DNA from 2 places in the Streptomyces sp. R818 genome. Region 2 is predicted to be linked to the other one. Evidence: riboswitches for the same ligand, from Rfam matches in the RefSeq annotation. Region 2 holds a riboswitch; the other holds the start of a gene.
What was found. A riboswitch is a leader RNA that binds a small molecule or an ion and turns the genes downstream of it on or off. The one in region 2 is predicted to bind cobalamin.

Region 1 (7,192 bases), on a different contig from region 2:
CGCACGACCGCCGGATCGACCGGGAGATCCGGCAGGCCCGGGACGCGCGGGAGAGGGAGAGCCTGACCCGCGGCCCCGAGTACGCGAAGGTCGCGTAAGACCTCGTAGAAGCGCCTAGAAGTCCTCGTCGAAGCCGACCGAGCCCTCGACCGCCACCTGGTACGCCGAGGGCCGGCGCTCGAAGAAGTTCGTCAGCTCCTGGACACCCTGCAGCTCCATGAACGAGAACGGGTTCTCCGAGCCGTAGACCGGCGCGAAGCCGAGCCGCTGGAGCCGCTGGTCGGCCACGCACTCCAGGTACTGCCGCATCGAGTCGGTGTTCATCCCCGGCAGCCCCTCCCCGCACAGGTCACGGCCGAACTGCAGCTCGGCGTCGACCGCCTCCCGCAGCATCGCGGTGACCTGCTCCTCAAGCGCGTCGTCGAAGAGGTCCGGCTCCTCCTTGCGCACCGTGTCGACGACGTCGAAGGCGAAGCTCATGTGCATCGTCTCGTCGCGGAAGACCCAGTTGGTGCCGGTGGCCAGGCCGTGCAGCAGGCCCCGCGAGCGGAACCAGTACACGTAGGCGAAGGCCCCGTAGAAGAACAGGCCCTCGATGCACGCCGCGAAGCAGATCAGGTTGAGCAGGAAGCGGCGGCGGTCCGCCTTGGTCTCCAGGCGGTCGATGGACTCGACCGAGTCCATCCACTTGAAGCAGAACTCCGCCTTCTCCCTGATGGACGGGATGTTCTCCACCGCGGCGAACGCGGCAGCGCGGTCGTCCGGATCGGGCAGATAGGTGTCGAGCAGCGTCAGATAGAACTGGACGTGCACGGCCTCCTCGAAGAGCTGGCGCGAGAGGTAGAGCCGCGCCTCCGGGGAGTTGATGTGCTTGTAGAGGGTGAGCACCAGGTTGTTGGCGACGATCGAGTCGCCCGTCGCGAAGAACGCGACCAGGCGGCCGATCATGTGCTGCTCGCCCGGCGACAGCTTCGCGAGGTCGGCGACGTCGGAGTGGAGGTCGACCTCCTCGACGGTCCAGGTGTTCTTGATCGCGTCGCGGTAGCGCTCGTAGAAGTCCGGGTAGCGCATGGGGCGCAGGGTCAGTTCGAAGCCCGGGTCGAGCAGGTTCTTCGCGGTCTTCTCAGGAGTGGTCGTCATTACTGGCAGGCCTCGCAGGACTCGGGGTTTTCCAGGGAGCAGGCGACGGCGTCGGGCTCGGCCATCTGGACCGGCACCCGGGCAGCGGCCCGCGCGATGCGCGTCGCGGGGCGCGAGCGCAGGTAGTACGTCGTCTTCAGGCCCGACTTCCAGGCGTACGCGTACATCGAGGAGAGCTTGCCGATGGTCGGCGTCTCCAGGAACAGATTCAGGGACTGGGCCTGGTCGAGGAACGGCGTGCGGGCCGCCGCCATGTCGATGAGCCCGCGCTGCGGCAGCTCCCACGCCGTGCGGTACAGCGCGCGGACCCCCTCGGGCACCCAGGTGAAGCCCTGCACCGAGCCGTTCGACTCGCGCAGCGCCTCGCGGGTCTGCGCGTCCCAGACGCCGAGCCGCTTGAGCTCGTCGACCAGGTAGGAGTTGACCTGGAGGAACTCGCCGGAGAGCGTCTCGCGCTTGAACAGGTTGGAGACCTGCGGCTCGATGCACTCGTAGACGCCCGCGATGGAGGCGATCGTCGCGGTCGGCGCGATGGCGAGGAGCAATGAGTTGCGCATGCCGACGGCGGCGATCCGTTCCCGCAGCGCGGCCCACCGCTCCGGCCAGGTCACCTGCGCGTCGGGGTAGTGGTCGGGGTGCAGGACTCCGCGCGCGGTGCGGGTCTTCTCCCAGGCGGGCAGCGGGCCGTTGCGCTCGGCCAGGTCGGCGGAGGCCTCGTACGCGGCGAGCATGATGCGCTCGGCAAGGCGCGTCGAAAGTGCTTTCGCCTGCGGCGAGTCGAAGGGCAGGCGCAGCTTGAAGAAGACGTCCTGGAGGCCCATCGCGCCGAGGCCGACCGGGCGCCAGCGGGCGTTGGAGCGGCCCGCCTGCTCGGTCGGGTAGAAGTTGATGTCGACGACGCGGTCGAGGAAGGTGACGGCGGTGCGGACCGTCTCGTCGAGCCGCTCCCAGTCGATGTCTCCGTCGACGACGAAGGCGCCCAGGTTGACCGACCCCAGATTGCAGACAGCGGTCTCCCCGTCGTCCGTCACCTCCAGGATCTCCGTGCACAGGTTCGAGGAGTGGACGGTGTGGCCGGGCTCCGCGGTCTGGTTGGCGGTGCGGTTGGCGGCGTCCTTGAAGGTCAGCCAGCCGTTGCCGGTCTGCGCGAGGGTGCGCATCATGCGGCCGTACAGCTCGCGCGCGGGGATCGTCTTCTGCGCCTTGCCGTCGGCCTCGGCAGCGCGGTACGCGGCGTCGAACTCGGCGCCCCACAGGTCCACGAGGTCGGGCACGTCGGCCGGGGAGAACAGCGACCAGGGGCCGTCGTCGGCGACGCGGCGCATGAACTCGTCGGGGATCCAGTGCGCCAGGTTGAGGTTGTGGGTGCGGCGCGCGTCCTCGCCGGTGTTGTCGCGCAGCTCCAGGAACTCCTCGATGTCGGAGTGCCAGGTCTCCAGGTAGACGGCGGCGGCGCCCTTGCGGCGCCCGCCCTGGTTCACGGCGGCGACCGACGCGTCCAGCGTCTTCAGGAACGGCACGATGCCGTTGGAGTGCCCGTTGGTGCCCCGGATCAGCGAACCCCGGCTGCGGATGCGGGAGTAGGAGAGTCCGATGCCGCCGGCGTGCTTGGAGAGGCGGGCCACCTGGTGGTAGCGGTCGTAGATCGAGTCCAGCTCGTCGAGCGGGGAGTCGAGCAGGTAGCAGCTCGACATCTGCGGGTGACGGGTGCCGGAGTTGAAGAGGGTGGGGGAGGAGGGGAGGTAGTCCAGGCGGCTCATGAGGCCGTAGAGGTCGGCGACCTCGCCCAGGGCGCGCACGGAATCGTCCTCGGCCAGACCGGTGGCCACGCGCAGCATGAAGTACTGCGGCGTCTCGATGACCTGGCGGGTGATCGGGTGGCGCAGCAAGTAACGGCTGTGCAGGGTGCGCAGGCCGAAGTAGCCGAAGCGGTCGTCGGCGCCGGTGTCGATGAGCGCGTCGAGCCGCGTCGCGTGTACGCGGGCGAACTCGGCGGTGCGGTCGGCGATCAGGCCCTCCCGGTGGCCGACCGCGATCGACCCCGTGAAGGAGGTGACCCCCTGCGTGGCTGCCTCGGCGGCGATGGTGAGCGTGAGCAGGCGGGCGGCGAGCCGGGAGTAGACCGGGTCCTCGGAGATCAGCCCGGCGGCGGCCTCGGTGGCCAGCTCGCGCAGCTCGGCCTCGTCGGCGCGGGCGCTGCGGCCGCGCAGCGCGGCGGCGGCGACGCGGCCGGGGTCGGCGCCCGGGAGGTCGGCGGTCAGCTCGGTCAGGGTGCGCAGCAGCGCGGTGCCCGGAGCGTCCTGCTCTTCTGCGGCTGAGACCGGTTCGGCGGGCGGCGCGATGGTCACTGGGGGCTCTCCCTCGCTCGGCTCGGGGCCTTGCGGGGAGGAGTGGCTCGGGCGCGCACGCAGGGGGGCGCCGTCGTCACCGGCCCATTCCGCGAGGCCCGGACGTCATCTCCGTCCGGGCCGGACGGCTCGGACGGGCTGCGGCAGGTCGTCGGACTCACGCGGGCGCGGCGGTATGCGCGCTACGTTCACCGTTGCGGGACAGTTCCGGATTTGCACCGGATTCCCCTGCGGCTGCAGCGAGAGCGAGCATACATGTTGTGCCGGGTGCGAGTGACGGGCCCATATCTTGTGTCGGCCGTGTCGTTCAGCGGCACGTACGAGGACGGGCCCCTCCGCGCAAGCAGAGGGGCCCGTCCTAAGGAACGTACGACTGGATCAGTGGCCGGAGCCCGCCCCCACGACCGGGAGGTCCGTCTGCACGCCCTTGTCGCCGGCGTCGGCCGTGTAGTCGCCGGGCGACGTCTCGTCGATGCCCTCGGGGGCCTTCGCCGCCCTCAGGACGAAGGTCAGGACGACGGTCACGATCACGTTCATCACGAACGCCGTCAGACCGATGTACCCGATCTCCCCGATGCCGGGAATCTCCTTCGAGGACCCGCCGAAGTGCGCCTGCGTCGGCGACGCCACCCCGTACGCGGCGAGCGTGCCGTACACCATGCCGACCGCCCAGCCCGCGATCAGCGCCCAGCGGTGGAACCAGCGGGTGAAGAGGCCGCCGACCAGCGCCGGCATGGTCTGCAGGATCCAGATGCCGCCGAGGAGCTGGAAGTTGATGGCGACGGTCTTGTCCATGGTGAGGACGAAGACGAGCGCGCCCACCTTCACGAGCAGCGACACGAGCTTGGAGACCTTGGTCTCCTGCGCCGGGGTCGCGTCGGGCTTGATGAAGTCCTTGTAGATGTTGCGCGTGAAGAGGTTCGCCGCGGCGATGGACATGATGGCCGCGGGCACGAGCGCGCCGATGCCGATGGCGGCGAACGCGACACCCGTGAACCAGTCGGGGAACATGTCCTCGAACAGCTGCGGGATCGCCAACTGCCCGTTCTGCACCTTGATCCCGGCCGCGATCGCCATGAACCCGAGCAGCGCGAGCAGGCCCAGCATGAGCGAGTACAGCGGCAGGATCGTGGTGTTGCGGCGGATCACGTCACGGCTCTTGGAGGAGAGCGTCGCGGTGATCGAGTGCGGGTACATGAACAGCGCGAGCGCCGAGCCGAGCGCGAGCGTCGCGTACGTCCAGTGGCCCGCCTCGCCCGGCGCGAGCGCCCCGACGGGTTTCCCTGTCGCCGGATTGAGCTGCTCGAACTTCTCGCCCGCCGCGGCGAAGATGTCGTCGAAGCCGCCCAGCTTGATCGGGATGTAGATGATGGCGACCGCGATGACGAGGTAGATCAGACCGTCCTTGACGAACGCGATCAGCGCGGGGGCGCGCAGGCCCGAGGAGTACGTGTACGCCGCGAGGACGCCGAAGGCGATGAGGAGCGGCAGGTCCTTGATGAACCAGTTGGTGTTCTCGCCGCCGCCGACGCCCATGACGTCGAGCACGGCCTGGATGCCGACGAGCTGGAGCGCGATATACGGCATCGTGGCGAGGATGCCGGTGATCGCGACGGCGAGGGAGAGGCCCTTGGAACCGAAGCGGCCGCGTACGAAGTCCGAGGTCGTGACGTACCCGTGGCGGTGCGAGACCGACCACAGGCGCGGCAGGAACGTGAAGATCAGCGGGTAGACCAGGATCGTGTACGGCACGGCGAAGAAGCCGGACGCGCCCGCCGCGTAGATCGCCGCGGGGACGGCGACGAAGGTGTACGCCGTGTAGAGATCGCCGCCGAGCAGGAACCAGGTGATCCAGGTGCCGAACGAGCGCCCGCCGAGGCCCCATTCGTCGAGCGAGTCGGTCTCGGAGCGGCGCCAGCGCGCGGCGAGGAAGCCCATGACCGTGACGGCCACGAAGAAGATGATGAAGACGGTGAGCGCGACACCGTTGACGCCGTCGTTCATCGCTGCCCCTCCGATTCCTGAGCGGAGCGGACGGCCGAGTCCCTGCGACCGCGCTGGTCACGCTGCCAGAGCTGGTACGCGATCATCGTGAGCCCGGTCGAGATCAGCACCCAGAGCATCTGGTACCAGTAGAAGAACGGGATGCCGATGAAGGTCGGGTCGATCTTCGAGTAGGAGCTGACCCAGAGCATCGCCACGAACGGTGCGACCAGGCACAGCCCGATGACCACGCGGACCGGTGTCACCACCGGTCTTGCTGCTTTGTTCGCCACTTCCGGCGCATCGGACATCTCGGGCTCCGTCCCCTCGCTGATCCCACTTATCTCACGCTTAACGTGCGGGAAATCTAGTGCGAGAGTCTTGGTCTTTGGAACCCCTGTCCGGATAACGGACGAGACCCTTCCGGTCCGCCGACGGGTGATCGTCAGTCGATGGGGCGCTTGAGGCGCGCCACGAACTTGTACCGGTCGCCCCGGTACACCGAGCGCACCCACTCCACCGGCTGCGCCGAGCCGTCGATCGAGTGGCGGGAGAGCATCAGCATCGGCAGGCCGACGTCGGTGCCGAGCAGTCCGGCCTCGCGCGGGGTGGCGAGGGAGGTCTCGATGGTCTCCTCGGCCTCGGCGAGATGGACGTCGTAGACCTCGGCGAGGGCCGTGTAGAGAGAGGTGTACTTGACGAGCGATCTGCGCAGCGCCGGGAAGCGCTTGGCGGAGAGGTGCGTCGTCTCGATGGCCATGGGCTCGCCGCTGGCCAGGCGCAGGCGTTCGATACGCAGGACGCGGCCGCCGGCGGAGATGTCGAGGAGCTGGGCGAGGGTGTCGTCGGCGGTGACGTAGCCGATGTCGAGCAGCTGCGAGGTCGGCTCCAGGCCCTGGGCCCGCATGTCCTCGGTGTAGGAGGTGAGTTGCAGCGCCTGGGAGACCTTGGGCTTGGCGACGAAGGTGCCCTTGCCCTGGATGCGCTCCAGGCGGCCCTCGACGACCAGCTCCTGGAGGGCCTGGCGGACGGTGGTGCGGGAGGTGTCGAACTCGGCGGCGAGCGTGCGCTCCGGCGGCACCGGCGTGCCCGGCGGCAGGGTCTCCGTCATGTCGAGCAGATGCTTCTTCAGGCGGTAGTACTTGGGCACGCGTGCGGTACGGACGGGCGCCCCGCTCTCGTTCTCCGCACTGCTCACGTCGGTGCTCATGCTCCGCCTTCCCGGCTCCGGTGCCGACGCGGCCGACGTACCCATCGGCCACGGCTCACATCGTGGCACGGCTCGCTCCGGGGGACTCCCCGTACGCTCCGTGATCCCTCCTTATACCGCCCGCTGACTCTCTGGTCTAGTCCACGCACCCTCGGATGGGAGCGGTCCCCCGAACCGCCCAACGCCCTTGTCTCGACGGGCGGGTGTCGTTCCGATAACGGACGCACAGGTCTTTCTCAGCCACCCTTGACACCTCTATTGGTCTGGGCCAAGCTCCCCGTACTGGTCTACACCATTAAACGGAGACCGGGTCCCAGTCCCACGAAGCACTGCTCGTCGTATGCGTCGCTGTGGGTGGGGGGTTGCTGGCATCCCTGAGGAGGGTGACGTGAAGCGCAAGCTCATTGCGGCCATCGGCGTCGCGGGCATGTTGGTCTCGATCGCGGCCTGTGGCAGTGACGACGACAAGGACAGCGGGAGCAAGGCGGGGGCGGACGGGTACAAGGGGCAG
Region 2 (7,192 bases):
CGACTATGCGGATGTGCGGGCGGACGTCGTCCGCGAGCTGGACCGGCAGGTGGACGCGGTGGTGTCGGCCGGCATCGACCCCGGACAGATCATCGTCGACCCCGGGCTCGGATTCGCCAAGGACCGCGAAGACGACTGGGAACTGCTCGCAGGCGTCGACGAACTGACTCGCCTGGGCTTCCCCGTCCTGGTGGGAGCTTCCCGCAAGCGGTTCCTCGGCACGCTGCTTGCCGATCCGGTGACCGGCGCTCCCCGCCCGGCCCGCGCCCGCGACGCCGCCACCGCGGCGGTGTCCGCACTGGCCGCGGCCCGGGGCGCTTGGGCCGTGCGCGTGCACGACGTGGCCGCCTCGGCGGACGCCGTACGCGTCGGGTCTGCCCTGCGCCGGGTGGAGACACGGGGCGATCGACAGCCACGTACGGCCGCGCTGTCGACCCTCTGACACGCGCCCGGCACCGGCGCGGAAGGCGCTCATGCCGTGACCGGTTCCGTGACGGCGCAGCGCGTCGCGTCGTCCGGTGCCGGTTCCGCCCCGGGTTCCATCACCTGGACGTGGCCGAGCAGCGCCTCCACCACCTCGTCGAAGTCGATACGCCGTTCAACAGCCCGCAGTTGGGGCAGCCCGGCCCGCGTAGTGACGCGCGGCGGCGCGAGCAGCTGGCAGCAGTCCTCGTCGGGCAGGACGGAGATGCCGGCCGTGCCGAGCCGGCGGGCCTCGTCGATGATCTCCTGCTTGTCCCAGCCGATCAGGGGACGCAGGATCGGCAGTGCGGCCGCGTCGTCGACGGCCGCCATGTTCGCCAGGGTCTGGCTGGCCACCTGGCCGAGACTGTCGCCGGTGACCAGCGCCTCGGCGCCAAGGCCGGTGGCGAGCGCCGACGCGGTGCGTGCCATGAGCCGGCGCTGTGCGACCACTTGGAGGCGCCCCGCGCCCGCGACGGCGAGTTGCTTCTGCACCTTCCCGAGCGCGATCACGTGCAGCTTTCCCGGCGGCTGGTAGCGGTTGAGTTCGCGGGCCAGGGCGTACGCCTTGTAGACGGACGAGGGGTTGGTGTACGGAGCCCCGTTGAAGTGGACGAAGTCGACCGCGAGCCCACGCCGCATGGCCCGGTGGGCGGCGACGGGAGAGTCGTACCCACCGGAGAGCAGCACGAGGGCGCGTCCGCTGGTACCGACGGGCAGGCCGGTCAGACCGGGCACGCGCGTCCAGGTCAGATACGTCTCCTTGCGGTCTATCTCGATGTTCAGCAGGACCTCGGGCCGCTTGAGGTTCACCGGGAGCTCCGGCAGCGCCTCCTTGACCCGTGCCCCCACGTGCGCCGCCACCTGCGACGAGGTCAGCGGGAACGACTTGTCCCGCCGCCGGGCCCGTACCGCGAAGTCACGCACGGAACCGGCCGCCGCCAACTCTTCGAGCGCGGCGACACCGGCCCGCGTCAGCTCGTCCAGGGTGCTGGGTACGCGGACCCCCGGCTCGATGACGTTGAACCCGACGACCCGGCTGGCGCGCTCCACCAGCTTCTCGACGGGCACCTGACCGTCGCCGCCCAGAACTGTCACGTTCGGGGCCGACTTGATCCAGGTGGAGCCGCCGACGCCGCGGAGCGCGACGCGCAGGTTGTCGTGCAGCCGCTCCACGAAGCGGTCGCGGTTGCGTCCCTTGAGGAAGACCTCGCCGTGCTTGAGGAGAACGCACGGCCCGAAGGACGCGGCAGCCCGCTGGGCGGGCACGTGGGAAAGCATGGACATGGCGTCAGAAGTCCCAGTCGTCGTCGTCCGTGTCCTCGGCCTTACCCATCACGTACGAGGAACCGGACCCGGAGAAGAAGTCGTGGTTCTCGTCGGCGGCGGGGGACAGGGCGGCGAGGATCTCGGGGTTGACCTCGGTCTCGTCCGCGCCGAAGCGCGCCGGATAACCGAGGTTCATCAGCGCCTTGTTGGCGTTGTAGCGCACGAACACCGCGACGTCGTCCATGAGTCCGAGCGGCTCGTACAGCTCACCCGAGTAGCTCAGCTCCAACTCGTAGAGCTCATCGAGCAGTTCGTACGTGAAGACGCGCATGGCCTCCCGCTCAGCAGCTGCCCGCTTCTCCAGGCCGCGCTGGTACTTGTAGCCGGAGTAGTAGCCGTGCACCGCCTTGTCGCGCAGGATCAGCCGGATCATGTCGGCCGTGTTGGTCAGCAGGGCGTGCGTCGAGAAGTGCAGCGGCAGGTAGAAACCCGCGTACAGCAGCAGCGACGACAGCAGCGTGGAGGCGACCTTCCGCTTCAGCGGGTCGTCGCCGTAGTAGTGCCGGAGGACCGCCTTGCAGCGCTGCTGGAGGACGTCGTTGCCGACGGCCCACTCGTACGCGTCGTCGATCTCCGGGGTGGTGGACAGCGTGGAGAACACCGACGAGTAGCTGCGGGCGTGCACGGCCTGCATGAAAGCGATGTTGGTGTACACCGCTTCCTCGTGCTCGGTGCGGGCGTCCTGGATCTGCACGATCTCACCGACGGTGGCCTGCACCGTGTCCAGCATGGTCAGTCCGGTGAACACCCGCATGGTGAGGGTGCGTTCCTCGGCGCTGAGCCGCTGCTGCCAGGCGGTGATGTCGTTGGACAGCGGCACCTTCTCGGGCAGCCAGAAGTTCGCGGTCAGCCGGTTCCACACCTCCAGGTCCTTCTCGTCGGTGACCCGGTTCCAGTTGACGGGACGCAACCGCGCCGCCGGGTCGTGGCGGTAGGAGGGGGGCGTGACCGACAGGCCGGTCAGGGCGGGGATGGTGGTCATGAGAGTGCCTTCACAGCGTCGTTCTGAGGGCGGGCAGGGGCAGGCCGGACAGCCGTCACAGCGTGCAGGCCAGGCAGTTCTCGATCTCCGTGCCCTCCAGGGCCTCCTGGCGCAGCCGGATGTAGTAGAGCGTCTTGATGCCCTTGCGCCATGCCTGGATCTGCGCCTTGTTGAGGTCGCGGGTGGTGGCCGTGTCACGGAAGAAGAGGGTGCAGCTCAGACCCTGGTCGACGTGCTGGGTGGCGGCCGCGTACGTGTCGATGATCTTCTCGTAGCCGATCTCGTACGCGTCCTGGAAGTACTCCAGGTTGTCGTTGTCCATGCCGGGCGCCGGGTAGTAGACGCGGCCGAGCTTGCCCTCCTTGCGGATCTCCACCTTGGAGGCGATCGGGTGGATGGACGCCGTCGAGTCGTTGATGTAGCTGATGGAACCGGTCGGCGGCACGGCCTGGAGGTACTGGTTGTAGATGCCGAACTCCTGCACGGACGCCTTCAGTTCGCGCCAGTCGTGCTGCGTGGGCAGAGGCACCCCGGCGTCCTTGAAGAGGGCCCGTACCCGCTCGGTGGCCGGCGCCCATACCCGCTCGGTGTACTTGTCGAAGTACGAGCCGTCGGCGTACTGGCTGGTCTCGAAGCCGTCGAAGGCGGTGTCGCGCTCGATCGCGAGGCGGTTGGAGGCGCGCAGGGCGTGGAAGGCGACGGCGTAGAAGTACATGTTCGTGAAGTCGACACCCTCCTCGCTGCCGTAGTGGATGCGCTGCGAGGCGAGATAGCCGTGCAGGTTCATCTGGCCGAGGCCGATCGCGTGCGACAGGTCGTTGCCGTGCGCCACGGACGGGACGGCGTCGATGTGGGACTGGTCGGAGACCGAGGTCAGACCGCGCACGGCGGTCTCGACCGTCGCTCCGAAGTCCGGTGACGCCATCGCGGTGGCGATGTTCATCGACCCCAGGTTGCAGGAGATGTCCTTGCCGATGGTCTCGTATCCGAGCGAAGTGTCGTACGTGCTGGGCGTGTTGACCTGGAGGATCTCCGAGCACAGGTTGGACATGTTGATCCAGCCGGGGATCGGGTTGGCCCGGTTCACCGTGTCCTCGAACAGCAGGTACGGGTAGCCGGACTCGAACTGGAGCTCCGCGATCGTCTTGAAGAACTCGCGCGCGCTGAGCGTCGTCTTACGGATGCGCGGGTTGGCGACCAGGTCCTCGTAGTGCTCGCTCACCGACAGGTCGGACAGCGGCTTCCCGTACTCGCGCTCGACGTCGTACGGCGAGAACAGGTGCATGTCCTCGTTGCGCTTGGCGAGTTCGAAGGTGATGTCGGGGACGACCACCCCCAGCGACAGCGTCTTGATGCGGATCTTCTCGTCCGCGTTCTCCCGCTTGGTGTCCAGGAACCGCATGATGTCCGGGTGGTGTGCGTGGAGGTACACCGCTCCCGCGCCCTGCCGCGCGCCGAGCTGGTTCGCGTAACTGAAGGAGTCCTCAAGGAGCTTCATCACCGGCACGACACCCGACGACTGGTTCTCGATCTTCTTGATCGGGGCGCCCTGCTCGCGCAGGTTCGTCAGGAGGAGGGCGACGCCGCCGCCGCGCTTGGAGAGCTGGAGCGCGGAGTTGATGCCGCGTCCGATGGACTCCAGGTTGTCCTCGACGCGCAGCAGGAAGCAGGAGACCAGCTCGCCGCGCTGCGCCTTGCCCGCGTTGAGGAACGTCGGGGTGGCCGGCTGGAAGCGGCCCGACATCATCTCGTCGACGAGGCGGGAGGCGAGCGACGCGTCCCCGGCGCCCAGGTAGAGGGCGGTGGCGACGACGCGGTCCTCGTACCGCTCCAGGTAGCGGGTTCCGTCGAAAGTCTTCAGTGTGTACGACGTGTAGTACTTGAACGCGCCGAGGAACGTGCGGAAGCGGTGCTCGTGCGCGTACGCCTGCCGGTACAGGTCTTCGACGGCCTTCCAGTCGTAGCGCCGGATCGGCTCTGCTTCGTAGTAGTCGTTCTCGATCAGATAGGTGATCTTCTCCTTGAGGCTCGGGAAGGTCACCGTGTTCGGGTTGACGTGCTGCAGGAAGTACTGGCGGACGGCCTCGCGGTCCTTGTCGAACTGGATGCGGCCGTCGCAGTCGTACATGTTCAGCATCGCGTTGAGCGCGTGGTAGTCCTTGCGCGTACCGACCGACTCGCGCTGGGCCGCCGCGGGGACCTGGGCCGTGGTGGTGGCAGTGCTCACGCCGTCCGTCCCGCCGGTTCCGGCCGCCTCGTCGATGACTGTCGTGTCCAAAACTTCTCCAGCCCCTCTCGTACGGCACGGACGTCGCGCTCCGTGCCCAGCAGTTCGAATCGGTACAGCTCGGGGACCTTGCACTTCGCCGAGATGACGCGCCCGGCGAGGCAGTAGTCGACACCGAAGTTGGTGTTGCCCGAGGCGATCACGCCGCGCAGCAGCGCGCGGTTGGCCTCGATGTTCAGGAAACGGATCACCTGTTTGGGCACCGCGCCCGCGCGTTCGCCGCCGCCGTAGGTCGGCACGATCAGCACGTACGGCTCGGTGACGGTCGGCATGCCCTCACGGTGGGGGCGCAGGGGGATCCGCGTCGCGGGCAGGTCCAGGCGCTCCACGAAGCGTTTGGTGTTCTCCGAGACGCTGGAGAAATACACGAGACCACTCATGGTCTCTCGCCTCCCTCTCCTCGTTCCCGTGTCGTTCTCGGTCGAGGACGGGAAGGAAGGCAGGCGGATGCGGCCACCAGGGGGACGTGCGGGTACGACGTACCTCTGCCCCGGTCCGAGCCACAGCCACGCGGCCCTCCCTCGGGGCCTCGAAGCGCGCGCACCGCGGTCGGTGCGCGCGCCGGTGGCAGGTCTTCGGACTCGCGGGCACGTTCTCCGGTCGACGGAGGACATCTACTGGCCGTCGCTTCCCAGGCCCGGATTCATCCGGCCCAGTGCGTGTGACGGCGGTCGTTCCCGCTCACCGCTGCGGGGCAGTCCCGGTCTCTCACCGGGTTCCCTCTTGCCTCACCAGACCGACCGGCCTGGTGAACCACCAGCGAGAGCAACACTACATCTAGGCGGTAGGGATGCCAGTCAGGCCAGATGTTGTGTCGCGCACAAAAGCTAGGTGACCCTAAGTGGATGGTCTTCATCGGCGCGTTCCAGCGTCTCGCGCAGGTTTGGCTCTGGTGAGTGCGCGAGCGTGCCCGATGTGCCGACGCAGCTCCACGGCGAAGCTGTCGGCGTCGGGTTCGGCCGGGTCGGTGTGGGACGCCGGAGGGTCGGCCGATGACCGCTCCTGTGCCGCGTCGAGCCGCTCCAGGAAGTCGGCCATGTCGCTGAGGGCTCCCCGCAACGACTGCATGCGCGTTCCCTGTGCACCCAGCTGCCTGCGCAGGGCGAGCAGCGACTTGTACTGCTTCACCGGCAGGGCAACCATCTCCTTGCCGTCGATGACGACGGTCCGCGGCTCCTGTTTCATGGCGCATCCCCCTGTTCTTGTGACGCTCCCACCCGGGCACAGCGGTGAGGGTGCCGGAGCGTGATGCGAGCCCCGGCACCCTCACTCACCACCCTGGATCAGGCCGAGCCGAGCTCGGATCGCACGATCTTGGCCGCGGCGACCAGGTTCTCCAGCGATGCCCGGGTCTCGGGCCATCCGCGGGTCTTCAGGCCGCAGTCCGGGTTGACCCACAGCCGTTCGGCGGGGATGGCCTCAAGTCCGGTACGGAGCAAGGCGGATGCCTCCTCCGTGCTCGGGACGCGGGGGGAGTGGATGTCGTAGACGCCCGGGCCCGCCTCGCGCGGGTAGCCGTGCTCCGCCAGCTCGTGAGCGACCTGCATGTGGGAGCGGGCCGCCTCCAGGCTGATGACGTCGGCGTCGAGATCGTCGATGGCCTGCACGATGTCGCCGAACTCGGCGTAGCACATGTGCGTGTGGATCTGGGTCTCCGGGCGGACCCCGGCGGTCGTGACGCGGAACGCCTCGGTGGCCCAGGCCAGGTACGCGGCGTGGTCGGCGGCCCGCATCGGAAGAGTCTCGCGCAGTGCGGGCTCGTCGACCTGGATCACCGAAGTGCCGTTCGCTTCAAGGTCGTTGACCTCGTCGCGCAGGGCGAGGGCGACCTGGCGGGCGGTATCGCCCAGCGGCTGGTCGTCGCGGACGAAGGACCAGGCGAGCATGGTGACCGGGCCGGTCAGCATCCCCTTGACCGGGCGGTCGGACAGGGACTGGGCGTACGACGTCCAGCGCACCGTCATCGGTTCGGGCCGGGAGATGTCGCCGGCCAGTACCGGCGGGCGGACGTAGCGGGTGCCGTAGGACTGCACCCAGCCGTGCTGTGTGGCGAGGTAGCCGACGAGCTGTTCGGCGAAGTACTGCACCATGTCGTTGCGCTCGGGCTCGCCGTGCACCAGGACGTCGATGCC

Region 1: another riboswitch for cobalamin. It lies ahead of N5I75_RS02475 (ribonucleoside-diphosphate reductase subunit alpha); the one in region 2 lies ahead of nrdI (class Ib ribonucleoside-diphosphate reductase assembly flavoprotein NrdI).

What each region holds. Positions count from the first base shown of each region.
Region 1 is NZ_JAOCNE010000001.1:552,560-559,751, reverse strand. It holds gene N5I75_RS02485 (hypothetical protein) at 1-98, shown strand, start outside; gene N5I75_RS02480 (ribonucleotide-diphosphate reductase subunit beta) at 115-1,140, opposite strand; gene N5I75_RS02475 (ribonucleoside-diphosphate reductase subunit alpha) at 1,140-3,488, opposite strand; cobalamin riboswitch at 3,614-3,742, opposite strand; gene mctP (monocarboxylate uptake permease MctP) at 3,867-5,492, opposite strand; gene N5I75_RS02465 (DUF3311 domain-containing protein) at 5,489-5,782, opposite strand; gene N5I75_RS02460 (GntR family transcriptional regulator) at 5,917-6,681, opposite strand; gene N5I75_RS02455 (extracellular solute-binding protein) at 7,070-7,192, shown strand, end outside.
Region 2 is NZ_JAOCNE010000014.1:258,880-266,071, forward strand. It holds gene folP (dihydropteroate synthase) at 1-442, shown strand, start outside; gene thiI (tRNA uracil 4-sulfurtransferase ThiI) at 472-1,749, opposite strand; gene nrdF (class 1b ribonucleoside-diphosphate reductase subunit beta) at 1,754-2,773, opposite strand; gene nrdE (class 1b ribonucleoside-diphosphate reductase subunit alpha) at 2,829-5,000, opposite strand; gene nrdI (class Ib ribonucleoside-diphosphate reductase assembly flavoprotein NrdI) at 4,997-5,440, opposite strand; cobalamin riboswitch at 5,610-5,833, opposite strand; gene N5I75_RS32760 (hypothetical protein) at 5,913-6,245, opposite strand; gene metE (5-methyltetrahydropteroyltriglutamate--homocysteine S-methyltransferase) at 6,344-7,192, opposite strand, start outside.